Regions from separate parts of the Pseudomonas spartinae genome, predicted to be linked through region 1. Evidence: predicted binding sites of a transcription regulator. Region 1 holds the regulator's gene; each other region holds the start of a gene.
The links. The regulator FliA, encoded in region 1, starts transcription of late flagellar genes. The targets are predictions, from matches to a motif close to CTAAAGTTTNNNNNNNNNNNGCCGNTAA.
Positions count from the first base shown of each region.

Region 2: the regulator FliA is predicted to act here: its motif matches at 3,502-3,529, upstream of ACN8M7_RS01800 (methyl-accepting chemotaxis protein).
Region 3: the regulator FliA is predicted to act here: its motif matches at 3,174-3,201, upstream of ACN8M7_RS20075 (methyl-accepting chemotaxis protein).

Region 1 is NZ_CBDAMB010000005.1:293,179-299,585, reverse strand. It holds gene ACN8M7_RS14060 (chemotaxis protein CheA) at 1-1,533, opposite strand, end outside; gene ACN8M7_RS14055 (protein phosphatase CheZ) at 1,546-2,334, opposite strand; gene ACN8M7_RS14050 (chemotaxis response regulator CheY) at 2,354-2,728, opposite strand; gene fliA (RNA polymerase sigma factor FliA) at 2,828-3,574, opposite strand; gene fleN (flagellar synthesis regulator FleN) at 3,571-4,401, opposite strand; gene flhF (flagellar biosynthesis GTPase FlhF) at 4,493-5,803, opposite strand; gene flhA (flagellar biosynthesis protein FlhA) at 5,815-6,407, opposite strand, start outside.
Region 2 is NZ_CBDAMB010000001.1:372,118-378,524, forward strand. It holds gene ACN8M7_RS01790 (tetratricopeptide repeat protein) at 1-131, shown strand, start outside; gene ACN8M7_RS01795 (peptide chain release factor 3) at 228-1,811, shown strand; gene ACN8M7_RS01800 (methyl-accepting chemotaxis protein) at 1,872-3,446, opposite strand; gene ACN8M7_RS01805 (membrane-bound PQQ-dependent dehydrogenase, glucose/quinate/shikimate family) at 3,643-6,042, opposite strand; gene ACN8M7_RS01810 (AAA family ATPase) at 6,205-6,407, opposite strand, start outside.
Region 3 is NZ_CBDAMB010000010.1:49,310-55,716, forward strand. It holds partial or broken gene ACN8M7_RS20065 (IS110 family RNA-guided transposase) at 1-562, shown strand, start outside; gene ACN8M7_RS20070 (hypothetical protein) at 842-1,282, opposite strand; gene ACN8M7_RS20075 (methyl-accepting chemotaxis protein) at 1,580-3,145, opposite strand; gene acnA (aconitate hydratase AcnA) at 3,327-6,068, opposite strand; gene rlmM (23S rRNA (cytidine(2498)-2'-O)-methyltransferase RlmM) at 6,339-6,407, shown strand, end outside.

The DNA of each region.
Region 1 (6,407 bases):
GATCGACAACAGGATATGGTCGCCTTCCTGCTCGGCGGACAGCACCACGCGGCCTGCGCGGGCCTTGCCAGCCTTCTCGCGTTCTTCGGGGGTTTCCACGCCGTGGTCGACGGCGTTGCGCACCAAGTGCACCAGCGGGTCGGCCAGCGCCTCGACCAGGTTCTTGTCGAGATCGGTCTCCTCGCCCACCAGCTCGAGGTTAATTTCCTTCTTCAAGTTACGCGCCAGATCGCGGACCAGGCGCGGGAAGCGGCCGAAGACCTTCTTGATCGGCTGCATGCGGGTCTTCATCACTGAGGTCTGCAGATCCGCCGTGACCACATCGAGGTTCGACACCGCCTTGGACATGGCTTCGTCGCCGCTATTGAGCCCCAGGCGCACCAGACGGTTACGCACCAGCACCAGCTCGCCGACCATGTTCATGATTTCGTCGAGACGTGCGGTATCGACCCGTACGGTGGTTTCCGCTTCGCTCGCGGCAGGTGCCTTGTCAGCGGCCGGAGCCGATGCGGCAGGAGCACGGGCAGGCGCAGGTGCAGGCTCAGACTTGGCCGCAGCAGGCTTGGCTGCCGGCGCAGCGGCCTTGGGTGTGGCAAGCGGTTTTTCAGCGGCTGCAGGCGCAGGCGTCGGCTCGCTAGGCGGCACGAACTTGCCCTTGCCGTGCAACTGATCGAGCAAGGATTCGAATTCGTCGTCGGTGATCTCGTCACCAGCCGGAGCTGGTGCGGCGGCAACAGCAGCGACTGGCGCTGCCGCTTCGGCCGCAGCGGAGAACTGACCTTTGCCATGCAACTGGTCGAGCAGCGCTTCGAACTCGTCGTCGGTGATGTCATCGCCTGCCGGCGCGGCTGCCGGAGCCGAGGCCACTGGCGCAGCGACAGGGGGCTCGACCGTACCGGCGAACTGCCCCTTGCCATGTAGCTGATCGAGCAGCGATTCGAACTCGTCGTCGGTGATCTCGTCGCCACCAGCACTGGGTTCAGGGCTCGCATTGGTCGCCGGGGCCTCACCCAGCGCGTCGAGCAGTTGCTCGAATTCGCTATCGGTGATGTCGCCAGACGCGACAGGCGCGGCAACGGACGCGGGCTCTGGTTCCGGCTCAGGCTCGGCCTGCTGTACCGGCGCAGGCGCCGGCTCGGCACCTGCCGGTTCAGCCAGGCGCGCCAGTGCGGCCAGCAGCTCCGGCGTGGCAGGCGTCGGCTCGCGGCGCTCACGCACCTCGCCGAACATGCCATTGACAGCATCAAGAGCCTCGAGCACCACATCCATCAGTTCCGAGTCGACGCGACGCTCACCCTTGCGCAGGATGTCGAAGACGTTTTCGGCGATATGGCAGCATTCAACCAGCTCGTTGAGCTGGAGGAAACCCGCTCCGCCCTTCACGGTATGGAAACCGCGGAAGATGGCGTTGAGCAGGTTCATGTCGTCCGGTCGGCTTTCCAGCTCGACTAATTGTTCGGACAACTGTTCGAGAATCTCGCCGGCCTCTACCAGAAAATCCTGGAGGATCTCTTCATCGGCGCCGAAGCTCATATTGTGTGCTCCTTAGAACCCTAGGCTGGACAGCAGGTCATCTACATCGTCCTGGCTGGAGGCGACGTCATCACGCTTATCGGCATGAATCTGTGGACCTTCACCCCGCGATGGCTCTTTTAATTTTTCCTGTTCGGTGCGCAGCTCTTCGTGATCGTGCTGAATACCGGCAAAACGGTCGACCTGGCTGGCCATGAGCATCAGCTTGAGCAGGTTGCTTTCCACTTCGGTCACCAGTTGGGTGACACGCTTGATCACCTGACCGGTAAGGTCCTGGTAATCCTGCGCCAGCAGAATGTCGTTGAGGTGGCCGGACAGCTTGGCGCCATCTCGTTCGCTACGGGCGAGAAACAGCTCGACGCGCTTGGCCAGTTCACGGAAACCATCGGCACCGATTTCACGGCGCATGAAGCGACCCCATTCGACGCCCAGGCTCTGCGCCTCGTCGCTCAGGTCATTGACCAGCGGCGCGCTCTGCTCGACCAGATCCATGGTCCGGTTGGCAGCCTTCTCGGTCATGGTTACGACGTAGTTGAGGCGCTCGGTCGCGTCGGCGATCTGCGACAGCTCCTGAGCATGCGGCATGCGCGGGTCGAGCTGAAAATTGACAATAGCGTTGTGCAGCTCACGGGTCAGTTTGCCGACCTCGTGATAAAGACCTCGATCACGAACCTTGTTGAGCTCGTTGATCAGTTGCACCGCGTTGCCGAAGTTACCTTTTTCGAGGCTATCAACCAGCTCACGGGCATTGGTTTTCAGGGACGACTCAAGATCGCCCATCGTGGAATCATCGTGTTCCATAGCACCCTCGCGGCTGACATCAGCCGTTGACCCGCTCGAAGATCTTCTCGATCTTTTCCTTCAGCACCTGGGCAGTGAAGGGTTTGACCACATAACCATTCACGCCGGCCTGAGCCGCCTCGATGATCTGATCGCGCTTGGCTTCAGCGGTCACCATCAGCACTGGCAGATGCTTGAGGCGCTCATCGGCACGCACGGCACGCAGCAGGTCGATACCGGTCATGCCCGGCATGTTCCAGTCGGTCACCAGAAAGTCGAAGCTGCCGCTCTGCAGCATCGGCAGCGCCGAGGTGCCGTCATCGGCTTCCGCGGTGTTGGTGAAACCCAAATCCCGCAAGAGGTTCTTGATGATCCGTCGCATCGTCGAGAAATCGTCAACGATGAGGATTTTCATGTTCTTGTCCAAGTCGACCTCCGTACAGTCCCAAACGTATTGCGCTTGCAACTACGTCCTTTAATCGTGAAACCGCTTCCGCCTGCGAGTACGTCGCCTTCAGCCAGCGCGCCATTCGCTCAACCGTGAACGCAGACGCGCTGCGCATTGGCTGTGCAACTGGCTCACACGTGACTCGCTAACCCCCAGCACTTCACCGATTTCTTTCAAGTTCAGTTCTTCATCGTAATACAGCGCCAGCACGAGGCGTTCACGCTCCGGCAAACCGGCAATGGCATTGGCCAAAGCCGTCTGGAAACGTTCGTCTTCGAGGTCCCGCGAAGGTTCGAGGTGGGTGTGCCCGGCGTCTTCGTGCAACCCGCCGTGCTCGCCGTCCTGCACCAGGTCGTCGAAGCTGAACAGGCGGCTGCCCAAAGTGTCGCCAAGAATGCCGTAGTAATCCTCCAGACTCAATTGGAGTTCGGCCGCAACCTCGTGATCTTTAGCGTCACGTCCGGTTCTCGCCTCTACGGCGCGAATCGCATCGCTGACCATCCGGCTGTTGCGGTGTACCGAACGAGGCGCCCAGTCACCCTTGCGCACCTCGTCGAGCATGGAGCCGCGAATGCGAATACCGGCGAACGTTTCAAAGCTGGCACCCTTGCTGGAGTCGTATTTGCGCGAGGCTTCGAGCAGGCCGATCATGCCGGCCTGAATCAGATCGTCGACCTGCACGCTGGCCGGCAAGCGGGCCAGCAGGTGGTAGGCGATACGCTTGACCAGAGGCGCGTAGCGCTCGATCAGCTGATGCTGGGAATCCTGCGCCTGAGCCTTGTTGTACATACGAAGTCCAGAGGCTGCTGTCATACGGCCGAGTCTGCAGTCGGTTGCTGCACCAGACGCTCGACGAAAAACTCCAGATGGCCACGGGGATTGGCCGGCAGCGGCCAGGTGTCAACCTTCTGAGCTATCGCCTTGAACGCCAGAGCGCACTTGGAGCGAGGGAAGGCTTCATACACAGCACGCTGCTTCTGTACGGCTTTGCGCACGCACTCGTCATAGGGCACGGCACCGACATACTGCAGAGCAACATCGAGGAAGCGATCCGTCACCTTGGTCAGCTTAGCAAAGAGATTGCGACCTTCCTGCGGACTGTGGGCCATGTTGGCCAACACGCGAAAGCGACTGATGCCGTGATCACGGTTGAGCAGCTTGATCAGCGCGTAGGCGTCGGTGATTGAAGTGGGCTCGTCGCACACCACCACGAGGATTTCCTGCGCGGCGCGAACGAAGCTCACTACCGCGTCGCCGATACCTGCCGCGGTATCGATCACCAGCACGTCGAGATTCTCGCTGATATCGCTGAACGCCTGGATCAAGCCGGCGTGCTGCATTGGCGTCAGGCTGACCATACTCTGCGTGCCGGAGGCTGCCGGCACGATGCGGACACCGCCCGGCCCTTGCAACAGCACGTCACGCAGATCGCACTCGCCGGCGATCACATCGGCCAGCGTGCGCTTGGGCGTCAACCCCAACAGAACGTCGACGTTGGCCAGACCAAGGTCGGCGTCCATCAGCATTACCCGGCGACCGAGATCGGCCAGGGCCATGGACAGATTGACCGACACGTTGGTCTTACCGACGCCACCCTTGCCGCCAGTCACCGCAATCACCTGTACGGGATGCATACCCATGTTCTCTTTACACCTTGTCTAACTTCGACTTGGCCGTCAGGCCGTTCACTCCCACACAACCTGCGCGAGAGGGTGCAACATTATCGCCGCTTCAGCCGGCTCGCTGCGTCGGGTTGTGATAGAGGCCGGCGAACATCTGCGCCATGGCATCTTCACTTGGCTCCTCGGCGGCCTGCAAACCTACTGCCCGGCTCACCAGCTGATGGCTGCGCGGCACCTGCAGATTGTCCGGAATCCGCGGTCCGTCTGTCACATAGGCTACCGGCAGTTGCTGGCCTATAGCCAGGCCTAAAACCTCGCCCAGGCTCGCGGCCTCGTCCAGTTTCGTCAGTATGCAGCCTGAAAGGCCACAACGCTTGTAACTATGGTAGGCCGCCTTGAGCACTTGGCTCTGACTTGTTGCAGCCAGTACCAGATAATTTTTTGCCTTGATGCGCGCCGAAGCCAGACTTTCCAGTTGCAGGCGCAAGGCGGGATCGTTGCCCGGCAAGCCGGCGGTATCGACCAGCACCACGCGTTTCTTGGCTAGCGGCGCCAGGGATTGCAGCAGAGACTGCCCCGGATCGACCTGGGTCACCGATACACCGAGGATACGCCCGAGGGTCTTGAGTTGCTCCTGCGCACCGATGCGGAAGCTGTCCATACTGACCAGAGCGACCTGTTGCGAGCCGTACTTAAGCACGTAGCGTGCAGCCAGCTTGGCCAGCGTGGTGGTTTTGCCCATGCCAGCCGGGCCGACCAGAGCGATGACACCGCCCTCCTCCAGTGGCTCGACCTTGGGCGTCTTGATCGCATGCGCCAGATGCGCCAGCAGCATGCGCCAGGCCTGACGCGGCTCGGCAACGCCAGCCACCTTGCTCAGCAGCGCCTGCGACAGTTCGGCGGACAAGCCCATGCGTTGCAGACGACGCCACAGATTGGCCTGTTGCGGACGACGAGTTTGCAGTTGCCCCCAGGCGATGGAGCCCAGTTGCACCTCAATCAGCTCGCGCAGGCCGTGCAGTTCGAAACGCATGGCATCCAGCGCCCGTGGATCGACTGCGGGCGTGGCAGGCGCTGCGGCTTCGACCGGGCGCTGCGGTTTGACCGGCGTTGCCAGCAGCTCGGGTGCCAGCAGCGATTCGTTGGCGAACAGTTGACGATCCTTGCCGCCATCCTGTTCGGCACGCGTGGTCAGCTCGGCCTGGGCGTTGGCAATACGCGCCTGGGTCTTGCGCAACTCGGCCTCCAGCGCGGGATTCGCACGCACCGGCGCCGGCGCCTGGTAGTCCAGCGCAGCAGTCAACTCGACGCCACCGGCGACACGGCGATTGCCGATGATCGAGGCGTCGGCACCCAACTCGTCACGCACCAGTTTCATGGCGGTCCGCATATCGGCGGCGAAGAAGCGTTTGACCTGCATGACCCTTTACCTCAGTTCTGGCCAACCGTAGCGACTATGGTGACCTGCTTGTTGTCCGGAATTTCCTGGTACGCCAGCACATGCATGCTGGGCACCGCCAGCCGCGCGAAGCGCGAGAGCATCGCCCGGACCGGTCCGGCCACCAGCAGAATCACCGGCTTGCCGAGCATTTCCTGGCGCTGCGCCGCTTCCACCAGGGAACGCTGCAGCTTCTCGGCCATGCCAGGTTCGAGGAGGATGCCATCCTCACTGCCCTGACCGGCCTTCTGAAGACTGTTCAGCAATATCTGTTCCAACCTTGGCTCAAGGGTGATCACAGGCAGCTCCGGCTCTAGTCCCACAACGCTTTGCACGATGGCGCGGGCCAGCGAAACGCGAACGGCAGCGACCATGGCGGCGGGATCTTGACTCTTTGGCGCGACGTTGGCGATCGCCTCGGCAATGGTACGGATGTCGCGCACCGGCACCTGCTCCTGCAGCAACGCCTGCAATACCTTGAGCAAGGTCGACAGCGACACCAGCCCCGGCACCAGCTCCTCGGCCAGTTTGGGCGAGCTCTTGGCCAGCAATTGCAACAGTTGCTGCACTTCCTCGTGCCCCAGCA
Region 2 (6,407 bases), on a different contig from region 1:
TCCTGCGCGCCGCGCGCGCCCGCGTACTGGCACTGCCAGGCTTTGACGCTCTGGGCTTCGCCTATCACCAGCGTGCGGCCGAACTTGGTGATGACGATGACCGAACGGCACTGGCTGCCGCAATGCCCTGAGGCGAGTGCCAGGCGGCCACCGCTGCGCAGTGTTTTGCCGGTATAATCGCGGCTTTTTTCGACAGCTCGACTCATCGTCGACAGGACCTCTCCACCATGACCACCCAGGCCGCCGAAGTCGCCAAGCGCCGCACGTTCGCCATCATTTCTCACCCGGACGCCGGTAAGACCACCATCACCGAGAAGCTGCTGCTGATGGGCAAGGCCATCGAAGTGGCCGGAACCGTGAAGTCGCGCAAGTCCGACCGCCATGCCACCTCCGACTGGATGGAGATGGAAAAGCAGCGCGGCATCTCCATCACCACCTCGGTGATGCAGTTCCCCTACCGCGAGCACATCGTCAACCTGCTCGATACCCCCGGCCACGAAGACTTCTCCGAAGATACCTACCGCACCCTCACCGCCGTGGACAGCGCGCTGATGGTGCTCGACGGCGGTAAGGGCGTCGAGCCGCGCACCATCGCCCTGATGGACGTGTGCCGCCTGCGCGACACGCCCATCGTCAGCTTCATCAACAAGCTCGACCGCGACATCCGCGACCCCATCGAGCTGCTCGACGAGATCGAGGCGGTGCTGAAGATCAAGGCCGCGCCGATCACCTGGCCGATCGGCTGCTACAAGGACTTCAAGGGTGTCTACCACCTGACCGGCGACTACATCATCGTCTACACCCCGGGCCACGGCCACGAGCGCACCGAGGCCAAGATCATCCGGAATCTGGACTCCGACGAGGCGCGCAACCACCTGGGCGACATGTACGAGCGCTTCGTCGAGGAGCTGGAGCTGGTGCAGGGCGCCTGCCACGAGTTCGAGCCCGACGCCTTCCTCAAGGGCGAGATGACCCCGGTGTTCTTCGGCACCGCGCTGGGCAACTTCGGCGTCGACCATGTGCTCGACGCCGTGGTCGACTGGGCACCGCGCCCGCTGCCGCGCGCGGCCAACGAGCGCAGCGTGGAGCCGACCGAGGAAAAGTTCTCCGGCTTCGTGTTCAAGATCCAGGCGAACATGGACCCGAAACACCGCGACCGCATCGCCTTCATGCGCATCTGCTCGGGCAAGTACACCCAGGGCATGAAAATGCGCCACGCGCGCCTAGGCAAGGACGTGCGCGTCGGCGATGCGCTGACCTTCTTCTCCAGCGAGCGTGAGCATCTGGAAGAAGCCTACGCCGGCGACATCATCGGCCTGCACAACCACGGCACCATCCAGATCGGCGATACCTTCACCGAAGGCGAGAACCTCGGCTTCACCGGTATTCCGCACTTCGCCCCGGAACTGTTCCGCCGCGTGCGCCTGAAAGACCCGCTGAAATCCAAACAGCTGCGCCAGGGCCTGCAGGAACTGGCCGAGGAAGGCGCCACCCAGGTGTTCTTCCCCGAGCGTAATAACGACATCATCCTCGGCGCGGTCGGTGTGCTGCAGTTCGACGTGGTCGCCAGCCGCCTGAAAGAGGAATACAAGGTCGAGTGCGCCTACGAGGCGATCAACGTCTGGTCGGCGCGCTGGATCGAGTGCAGCGACGAGAAGAAGCTCAAGGAGTTCAAGGACAAGGCCTATGAGAACCTCGCCGTGGACGGCGGCGGTCACCTCACCTACCTGGCCCCGACCCGCGTCAACCTGAGTCTGATGGAAGAGCGCTGGCCGGACGTGAAATTCCGCGCCACCCGCGAACACCACTGATCAAGAAAACGGCCCGCTTCGCGGGCCGTTGTTCATTTCGCCGCAAGCTCGCCTGCGCGACTAGTAACGGAAGCGCCCGACGATACCGTGCAGACGTTGCGAGTTCTCACCGGCATGGCGCCCACGCTGCAGGGTGTTTTCCGCCAGGCTCACGCTGCGCGCGGCCTCCTCACCCAGGTTGGCCACGCGCTGATTGATCTCGTCGCTGACCTGCGACTGCTCACGCGCGGCTTCGGCAATCTGCTGGCTGCTACGGGAAACGGCCTCGACCAGCCCGCCGATGCTGCCCAGTGTCTTGCCGGCCGTTTCGGCCTGCGCCACACCCTTCTCGGCATGCTGCTGACTGGCATGCATGACATCCACAGCCTGGCGCGAGGCGCCCTGCAAGCGCTGGATCATGCTGTCGATCTCGGCGGTGGATGCCTGCGTGCGACTGGCCAGGGTCCGTACCTCGTCAGCTACCACGGCGAATCCACGCCCCTGCTCGCCCGCCCGTGCGGCCTCGATGGCGGCATTGAGCGCCAGCAGGTTGGTCTGTTCGGCGATGGTGCGAATCACCTCCAGCACGCCGCCGATTTCCTGGGTATGGGTCTCCAGTTCGCTGATCACCCGCGCCGCACTGCCCACCTCACCGGCCAGTTGGCGGATGTCATTGATGGTGCTGTCGATCACCTTGAGCGCCGAACGCACTTCGCGGTCGGCCTCGGCGGTCTGCTCCGAGCTGCCACGCGCGTGCTCGGCCACGCCCTGCACGGTCACTGACATCTGGTGCACAGCGGTGACCACCTGATCGATCTCTTCACGCAGTACGCCAGCACTGCGCTCGGAGGCCTGAGCGTCGCTGATCAACTGCCCGGAAGAATGCTCCAGGGTACCGGCCACCTCACCGACGCTGGCGATCTGCTGACGCAGGTTGCGACTAAACAGATTGAAGGCGTCGACCACCGCGCCAATCTCGTCCTGGGCCTCGCGATTGATCTCACGCGTCAGATCGCCGGAGCCGGACGCCAGATCCTGCATCGAATGATTGAGCCGGCGGATCGGCGGCAGCACGCGACGATTGATCAGCAGCAGAGCGGCGAAGACCACCAGCCCAATGGCCACCAGCGCGACCAGGGTCACCAGGTGCAGTTCTTCCAGCAGAGAGGCATTGCTGGCACGAACCTCGGCGAACTCCTTGCTAAGTGGTTGCTGCAGTTCGTTGAAGCGAGCAATCACCGCAGCCGATTGTGCGTCGAAGGCCTCCATCACCACGTCCCCTGCCTGCTTGCCCTGCTGGCTGTAGGCCTGAAACATCCGGCGGCCGGTTTCGTCGAGGCGATCCACCGGTTCGTTGAGTGCGACAAGCTGGTCAGCATAGGCCGGCAACAGTGCACGCAAATCTTCGACCAGCGCCTTCGCCTCACGGTAATGCTGCGCCGCCTCGGCGGCAGGCTCGTTCTCCTGGGTGAGGCTGGCATCGGTGTAGAACTGCTGCACCTGGGCCAGGTGGTAGCGCAGCTCCTGGGTTGCTTCACGCGCCTCGCTCAGTTGCGCAGCACGCCCCTCCCCCAATTCCACCTGATCGATTTCCAGCGATATCCAGGTCGCCAGACCCAGCATCGTCACCAGAATGAAAAGCGCACTACCCCACATCAAACGCGTAATACTGACGTTCACGTTCACTCTCCGGAGATTCGAACTGCACAGATTATCGGCAGGCGTTGCACCCACCTGAGCATGCGCGCGCAGTATTACTCAGCGCCGGGTCGAGGAGCCATATCCAGTACTAAAGAAGTAGGCCCGCCACAGGCGAGGCGGGCCAGGGGAAACTCGCTCGATGCCCGCGAGACTACTCGGGCGCATCGTCCTCCAGCGTCCAGGCCACCAGCGAGTCGCCCATGCGCGTGCCGAACGAGCCGTGGCCGCCGGCCATCACCACCACGTACTGCTTGCCGGTCTTGCCCGACACGTAGCTGATCGGCGTGGCCTGGCCACCGGCTGGCAGGCGGTCTTTCCACAGCTCTTCGCCGGTGCGCAGATCGTAGGCGCGCAGGTAGTAATCCAGCGTGCCGCTGAGAAAGCCCAGACCGCTGGCGGTGACCAATGGGCCGCCAAGGTTCGGCACGCCGACGCTCAGGGGGATGCCCAGCGGCGCGCTGTCACGGCTGGTGCCGTTCTTGTGCTGCCAGACCTTCTCCATGCTGCGCAGATCCACCGCGGTCACGTAGCCCCATGGCGGCGCCTGGCATGGCAGGCCGAGGAGTGACAGGAACGGCTTCAGGCTGACCATGTAAGGCGCGCCGCGATTGGGTTGCAGACCGGTTTCGCCGCCGCCATGGCGAACGTCCTGCCCGTCTTCACGTTTGACCAGGCGCGAGACGAACGCCAGGTAGTTGGGTGCGCCAAAGAGGATCTGCCGCTGCGGATCGACCGCCACCGACGGCCAGTTGAACACCCCGACGTTGCCCGGATAGATCAGCGAGCCCTGCTCCGATGGTGGCGTGAAGTCGCCCTCGTAACGCAGGCGGTGGAACTGGATGCGGCAGGCCAGTTGATCGAATGGCGTGCCGCCCCACATGTCGCGCTCGCGCAGCGGTTCCTGCGGCGCATAGCTGAGTGCTGATGCCGGCTGGGTCGGCGCGGTGAAATCGCCCTCCACCGTGCCCTGCGGCACGGGATGTTCGGTGACTGGCACGATGGGTTTGCCGGTACGCCGGTCGAGCACGTAGAGATCGCCACGCTTGGTCGGCTGGATAAGCGCCGGCACCGGCCCGTCGGGGCCGTCGATCTCCACCAGCGTCGGCTGCGACGGCAGGTCGCGATCCCAGAGATCATGATTGACCGTGCGCAACTCCCAGCGCACCTTGCCGGTGGCCAGGTCGAGCGCCACCAATGCTGCGGTGAAGCGTTCGGCTTCGGGGCTGCGCTGCACCGCCCACTGGTCGGGCGTCTGGTTGCCCATGGGGATGTAGACCAGGCCAAGCGCTTCGTCCGCGGTGGCGATGGTCCAGGAGTTCGGCGTACTGCGCACGTAGGTTTCACCGGCCGGCAGCGGCTCGGTGGCATCCGGGCGGCCGGGGTCGAAGTTCCACACCAGCTTGCCGCTGTTCACGTCATAGGCGCGGATCACCCCGCCAGGTGAATCCACCGAGCCGTTGTCAGTCACCGCACCGCCGATGATCAGCAGATGCTCGGTGACCACCGGCGGCGAAGTGGGCAGGTACACGCCCAGCGCGCCGTCGCCCAGGCCGACCTTGAGGTCGACCTTGCCGCCCGCGCCGAAATCCTCGCAGGGCTTGCCGTCGTACAGATCCAGCGCATACAGGGTGGCGTCGGCGGTTGGCAGGAACAGGCGCCGGGTACAGCGTGGCTCGCCCTCGGCAGCCAGCGCCGCCACATCGCCCGGCGACGGCTGGGTGTAGGCCGTGGCGTCGTGATAGGCCAGGCCCCGGCAGGTCATGTGCTGGTAATACTCGGCGTCGCGATTGATCTTCGGATCGAAGCGCCAGCGTTCCTGGCCGGTGTCGGCATCCACGGCGATGGCGATGCTGTGCGGGGTGCAGATGAACAGGTTGTCGCCGATCTTCAGTGGCGTTACCTGATTGGTCAGCTCGCCGGGGTCACCTGCACCCGGCAAGTCGCCGGTATGAAATTCCCAGGCCTTTTTCAAACGCCCCACGTTCTGCGCGTCGATCTGCTGCGCGGCGGCGTAACGCTCGCCGCGTCGTGCACCGCCATAGGCTGGCCACTCAGCGGCCGCTTTCGCCTCGCTTGCCGCCATGCGCTCGGCATCGAAACTACCGGGTAGGCGATGATAGTCCTGAGTCAGCGAATAACCGGCCATCGCCGCGCCGAGCAGCAAACCCAGCGCCAACAGCCCGCTGGGGCCATCGCGCCACTGACCACGCGTGCCGATATGCCGGTTGACGAAAGGCAGCAACAGCCACAGGCCGAACACGCACCACAGGTCGATGCGCGGTGCGATCTGCCACCAGTCGAAGCGCACCTCATAGATCGTCCAGGCCAGACTGGCCAGCAATATCAGGGCATATAGCCACAATGCCGCACGCAGGCGACGATGAATCAGTACGCCCACCAGCAGCAAACCCAACCCAGCCAGCAGGTAGTACCAGGACCCGCCCAGCCACAGCAGGTATGCCCCGCCAACGGCCAGCAGCGCGCCCAGAGCGGCAGCCACCCAGGCCGTCAGTGTGATACGCAGGGGCTGCGCCTTGTTGTTCTCGCTCATTGCTCGCTCCCCGATCCAATGCCCCGTCCAGAACAGGGCCATGATCTGTGGATGCAAAGTTAAGCAGAGAGTTCAGCGACGCTGCGCACAAGGCGGAAATTGCAGGCTCGCATACTGGCGGTCGCTAGCGGACTCTTCTGAAGCACGCAGGCTGACCGGTGGCTAATTGATCAACAGGCGAGCCTCTTTCACCGTGCAGGACAACCGAACCACAGCCGGTTGCGCCAACAGCCGTTCGGCAATGGCCGGCTCCAGCTCGGTGCGGATGCGACGTGTCAGGGCGCGCGCACCGAAGCGGACATCGTGCTCGCGACACAGCCAGGTGCGGGCACTCTGCTCCACATGTAGCGAGCGGCCCTGGCGCC
Region 3 (6,407 bases), on a different contig from region 1:
CGAGCTGGTTGAGCAACCTGAACTCGAGCCCCTGGGCCGTCTGCTGCATATCGTCCTGGCCGAGATCAATCTGTATGAACAGTGCATGGCCGAATGCGAACAGCAACTCAAGTGCTGGCATGCTGACGATGAAATCGTGCGCAAACTAGATGAAGTCAGTGGTATTGGCCTGCTGACTGCCAGCGCCCTGACCACCGCTGTCGGCAAGCCTGAGCGCTTTGCTAACGGTCGCCAGCTCAGCGCCTGGCTGGGCATGACGCCGCGGGAGTTCAGCAGCGGCAATAGCCGCAAGCTTGGCCATATCAGTCGACAGGGCAATGTCTATGTACGCACGTTATTGATCCACGGCTCACGTGCAGCCTTGCTGGCGGCTCAGCGTTGCCAGGCACGCACGCCAGAGAAATTGACCCAGTTACAGCGCTGGGCCGTCGAGATGGCAGCCCATATTGGCCACAACAAAGCGGCTGTGGCGCTGGCCAACAAATTGGTCAGGATCTGCTGGGCGGTGTGGTGCCATGAGCGGCGCTTCAATGGCAATTGGCAGAGCACAAAGCCCGCCTGACGGCGGGAGTGATCAGTAAAGATGTGATGATTTTCTTGTGGTTGTGGTTGTGGTGAACAGCAGCACTGTCGGAACAGGCGAGTCCTGCAGCGGAATAAGGCCGATAACAATGATGATCCCCGTGATCGATTGAACGCTTGGCCCCCGCTGCGCGAACTACAGAATGGCCAGGGCGGAAAAGCCCAACACAGGCCGGATATACGAATGCAACCGCGCTGACGACAAGTGCAAAAAAAAAGCTTTGCTCACTACTTGTGGGGAGAGTCCATATACCAGTTGTTATACGACGCTCTCGTTGACACTTAAAATGACCTGATCTTGAGAACCCTCATGCGTCAGGATAGCAGGCTTACGCAATATGTTTGATAGCCACTTCATGAAGCTTGTTAGTATTTTATATTCTGCCAAGCTTCTGATCTCCCTTGGTGAAATATCGAGTTCAATTTCTGTTTCCATGAAAAAATGGCAGTTAACCTTGATGTTGTTATCGAGCCAAATGCATAGAGTCGTCGGATTGGTTTTCTGCAGTTCTTTTATTTTATAAAAATTGTCGGGCAGCGCTCGCTCGGAACTGCCGTGCACAAATTTAAACTCAAAACTCTCATTCTTGACTTTTTTGATGAGTTCATTCCAAGCATCAACGCAAACATCCAGCACATAGATGTCTCGCAATGATCCATCTACTGCAAACTCTTCGTTGACTTCAAGCCAGCCTTTCATATTGGTTTCGTATAACTATAAATAGACATCAAATGGTGCATAACCTGCGGGCAGTTTTGGTGGATAACCTTCCTGGTCATTTTTCAAGATCCTTCTCTAGCTCGCGGGAGATAGCGAGGCGATGGGGTGTTTGGAAGGTTATACACCATGTCGCATAACGGCGGGCAAGTGGCAATTACGCGAATACGGGGCAGCTGGAGGGGAAGCAAGGGGGATTGTGAGCAAGCTCACTTATATAAAAAGCGCGGCGGAGCTTAGGGGGGAAAGGCGCAGCGGTGAGCCGCTGCGCCTTTTGTTTCAGCGGTTGAAGCGTTCGACCAAGGCGTATTGACCCTGTGCGGTGTTGGTCAGGGCTTCGCTGAGTTTCGCGGTGCTTTGCGCTTCGCCTGCGGTCTGGTCGGCCAGTTGCGCGATGGTGGTGATGTTCTGGTTGATCTCGTCAGCGACGGCGCTTTGCTCTTCCGCCGCTGCGGCGATCTGATTGGCCATGTCGGCAATATTGGCCACCGAGTCACTGATGCCGGACAGCGCCTGATCGGCCTGCAGTACGCGTTCGACGCCTTCGTCGGCCTGCTTGCGGCCGATTTCCATGGTCAGCACGGCCTCTTCGGCGGTGCGCTGCAGCTTGGCGATCAGGGCGTGGATCTGTTCGGTGGATTCGGCGGTGCGCTGCGCCAGCGAGCGCACCTCGTCGGCCACCACGGCAAAGCCGCGGCCCATTTCGCCTGCACGAGCCGCCTCGATGGCGGCGTTGAGGGCGAGCAGGTTGGTCTGGTCGGCGATGCCCTTGATCACGTCGACCACGCCGCCGATTTCGCTGCTGTCCTGGGCCAGGCGGGTCACGGTTTCTCCGGTATCGCCGACCGATTGCGACAGGCGCTGGATGGCTTCGCGGGTTTCTGCGGCGATGGTGCGGCCTTCGCTGGTCAGGCGGTTGGCTTCCTGGGTGGCGATGGCGGTGCGGGCGACATTGCTGGCCACTTCCAGAGTGGTGGCGGCCATTTCGTTGACGGCGGTGGCGACTTGTTCGGTCTCGCTGCGCTGGCGCTCGAGGCCGGCCGAGCTGTTGTGCGCGAGCTTGTCGGCTTCACGCGCTTGCTGGGTCAGTTGTTCGGCGGTGTCCTGCAGGCGAGTGAGGCAGGTTTTAAGCCGTGCGTCCTGGCTGAGCATGGCCATTTCCAGGCGTGCTTCGGAACCACGGCTGTCGGTGTACATCTGCGCGATCAGCGGGTCGGAGGTGGTTTGCTCGGCCATGCGCAGCAGGCGTTTGATGCCGCGGGTCTGCCAGGCGATGCCGGCCAGGCCCAACGGGACGGAAAGCAGGGCGGCGAGGATGAAGCCCCAGTTGCTGCCCATCCAATGGCCGATCAGGAAACCGATCTGGCTGACCAGGATGAAGGGCATCCACGCCTGGACGATGGGTAGCCACTGGTTGCTGGCCGGAATGGCTGATTTGCCGGCGTTGATCCGGCTGTACAGCATTTCGGCGCGGCGCACCTGCTCGGCAGTCGGTTTGACGCGGACGGATTCGTAGCCGACAACCTGGTTGTTTTCGGTCACGGGTGTGACGTAGGCGTTGACCCAGTAGTGGTCACCGTTCTTGCTACGGTTCTTGACGATACCCATCCACGGGCGGCCGCTTTTCAGGGTCGTCCACATATGCTCGAACACGGCGGCCGGAACGTCGGGGTGGCGCACGATGTTGTGTGGCGCGCGCAGCAACTCTTCACGACTGAAACCGCTGATGTCGACGAAGGCGTCGTTGCAGTAGGTGATTTGCCCTTTGAGATCCGTGGTGGATATCAGGCGTTGTTGCGCAGGGAAGGTGCGCTCACGCTGAGTGACCGGCTGGTTGTTACGCATGGCAGGTATCCGTCGTTGTAATGCCCTGTCATCGGCCGACGAACGGCAAAGTTGAGGGCGAAATCCATTTTGGGCAGTGTAAACGCTTTTTGAATGGCGTCACGTTTCTGTCACGACCTCGGCCATCTCTGGCCCGACGGATAAGGAGGGCCCTGCCGCCAGTGGCGGCAGGGCAGGTGCATCAGTTGGCGATCATCTGGCGCAGCACGTAGTGCAGGATGCCGCCGGCCTTGAAGTACTCGACCTCGTTGAGGGTATCGATGCGGCACAGCACTTCGACTTCCTCGTGCGAGCCGTCCTCGCGGCCGATGATCAGGGTCAGTGGCATCTGCGGGCGCAGTTCCACGCCTTCCAGGCCCTCGATGGCCAGCACTTCGTTGCCGGTCAGTTTCAGGCTGGTGCGGTCGGTGCCCGGTTTGAACTGCAGCGGCAGCACGCCCATGCCCACCAGGTTGGAGCGGTGGATGCGCTCGAAGCTCTCGGCGATCACCGCCTTGACGCCCAGCAGGTTGGTGCCCTTGGCCGCCCAGTCGCGGCTGGAGCCGGTGCCGTACTCCTTGCCGGCGATGATCAAAAGTGGCGTGCCTTCGGCCTGGTAGCGCATGGCGGCGTCGTAGATCGCCAGTTTCTCGCCGCTGGGCACGTGCAGGGTGTTGCCGCCTTCCTCGCCGCCGAGCATTTCGTTGCGGATGCGGATGTTGGCGAAGGTGCCGCGCATCATCACTTCATGGTTGCCGCGGCGCGAGCCGTAGGAGTTGAAGTCGGCCTTGTCCACGCCGTGCTCGCTCAGATAGCGCCCAGCCGGGCTGTCGGCTTTGATATTGCCAGCTGGCGAGATGTGGTCGGTGGTCACCGAGTCGCCGAGCAGGGCGAGGATGCGCGCCTCGCGAATGTCGGTGATGCGCGGCGGCTCGCCAGCGATATGCTCGAAGAACGGCGGATGCTGGATGTAGGTGGAGTCGCCTTGCCAGGCATAGGTGTCGGCCTGGGGCACGTCGATGGCTTGCCATTTCTCGTCGCCGGCGAAGACTTCGGCGTATTCCTTGCGGAACATGGCGGTGTCGACCTTGGCGATGGCCTCGGCGATCTCGGCCTGGGATGGCCAGAGGTCCTTGAGGTACACCGGCTGGCCATCCTTGCCGGTGCCGAGAGCGTCGCTCGTCAGGTCGAGGCGCACGCTACCGGCCAGGGCGTAAGCGACCACCAGGGGCGGCGAGGCCAGCCAGTTGGTTTTCACCAGCGGATGTACGCGACCCTCGAAGTTGCGGTTGCCGGAGAGCACCGAGGCGACGGTGAGGTCGGCCTGGGTGATGGCTTTCTCGATGGGCTCACGCAGCGGCCCGGAGTTGCCGATGCAGGTGGTGCAGCCGTAGCCCACCAGGTCGAAGCCGAGCTTTTCCAGGTAGGGCGTCAGGCCGGCGGCGTCGAAGTACTCGGTAACCACCTTGGAGCCGGGGGCCAGCGAACTCTTCACCCAGGGCTTGCGCTGCAGGCCTTTTTCTACCGCCTTCTTGGCCAGCAGGCCGGCAGCCATCATCACGCTGGGGTTGGAGGTGTTGGTGCAGGAGGTGATGGCGGCGATCACCACGGCGCCGTCCTGCAGGCGATGGGTGTGGCCATCGTCCTCATAGTCGATGCCGCCGCTTTGCTTGTCGCCGCCGACGGCGGTACCACCACCGCCCTCGCTGAGCATGCGGCCTTCTTCCTTGGCCGCCGGCTTGAGCTGCAGGCCGACGAAGTCGTCGAAGGCCTGGCTGATCTGGCTCAGCGAGACACGGTCCTGCGGGCGCTTGGGTCCGGCCAGGCTGGCTTCGACGCTGCCCATGTCGAGGCTCAGGCTGTCGGTGAACACGGGTTCGGCACCTGGCTCGCGCCACAGGCCCTGGGCCTTGCTGTAGGCCTCGACCAGTTGCACGGTGGCGTCCGGGCGGCCGGACAGACGCAGGTAGCCGAGGGTGATGTCATCCACCGGGAAGAAGCCGCAGGTGGCGCCGTATTCAGGCGCCATGTTGGCAATGGTGGCGCGATCAGCCAGGGGCAGGTCGGCCAGGCCGTCGCCGTAGAATTCGACGAATTTGCCCACCACGCCTTTCTTGCGCAGCATCTGGGTGACGGTCAGCACCAGGTCGGTGGCGGTGATGCCTTCTTTCAGCTTGCCGCTGAGCTTGAAGCCGATCACTTCGGGAATCAGCATCGACACTGGCTGGCCGAGCATGGCCGCTTCCGCCTCGATGCCGCCCACGCCCCAGCCGAGTACGCCGAGACCGTTGATCATGGTGGTGTGCGAGTCGGTGCCGACCAGGGTGTCGGGGTAGGCGAGGGTGACGCCGTCTTCCTCTTTGCTCCAGACGGTGCGGGCCAGGTATTCGAGGTTGACCTGGTGGCAGATGCCGGTGCCCGGTGGCACCACGCTGAAGTTGTCGAAGGCGTGCTGGCCCCAGCGCAGGAAGGCGTAGCGCTCGCCGTTGCGCTGCATTTCCAGTTCAACGTTGTCGTGGAAGGCGCTGGAGGAGGCATAGCGGTCGACCATTACCGAGTGGTCGATGACCAGATCCACCGGCGACAGTGGGTTGATCCGCTGCGGGTCGCCGCCGGCCTTGGCCATGGCGTCGCGCATGGCGGCCAGGTCGACTACCGCGGGCACGCCGGTGAAGTCCTGCATCAGCACGCGTGCCGGGCGGTACTGGATCTCGCGGTCGGAGGCGCGCTTGTCGAGCCAGTCGACCATGGCTTGCAGGTCTTCGGGCATCACCGTCTTGCCGTCTTCGTTGCGCAGCAGGTTTTCCAGCAGCACCTTGAGCGACATGGGCAGGCGGTCGATATTGCCGAGCCGTTGGGCGGCTTCGGGCAGGCTGAAGTAGTGGTAGGTGGCGTCGCCGATTTTCAGTTCGCGGCGGCAGTTCAGGCTATCGAGGGAGGGCATTGCACATCTCCTTGCGCCCGCACGGTTCGGGCTGTGTCTGATGGCGGCAGACCTTCAAGCTAGTTCGGCTTGAGCGGTCTGGCTAGCGCATATCCTTTTATGGGTTGCCATGCGCTGCCTGTTTATCGGATCGCCAGGCTTCATCGCGGCGCATTCGCCAGCGGCCGGGGTGTCGATCCGTATCTATTGGCAGCACATGTATAGCTGGACAGGTTTAACGGCTCGGGGTTCCGGTCTCGGGTATCATGCGCGCCTGAAGGAGACCCTTTGATGAATACCCTGTTTCTGCATTGCCGCCCCGGTTTCGAGGGGGAGGTCTGCGCCGAGATCAGTGATCTC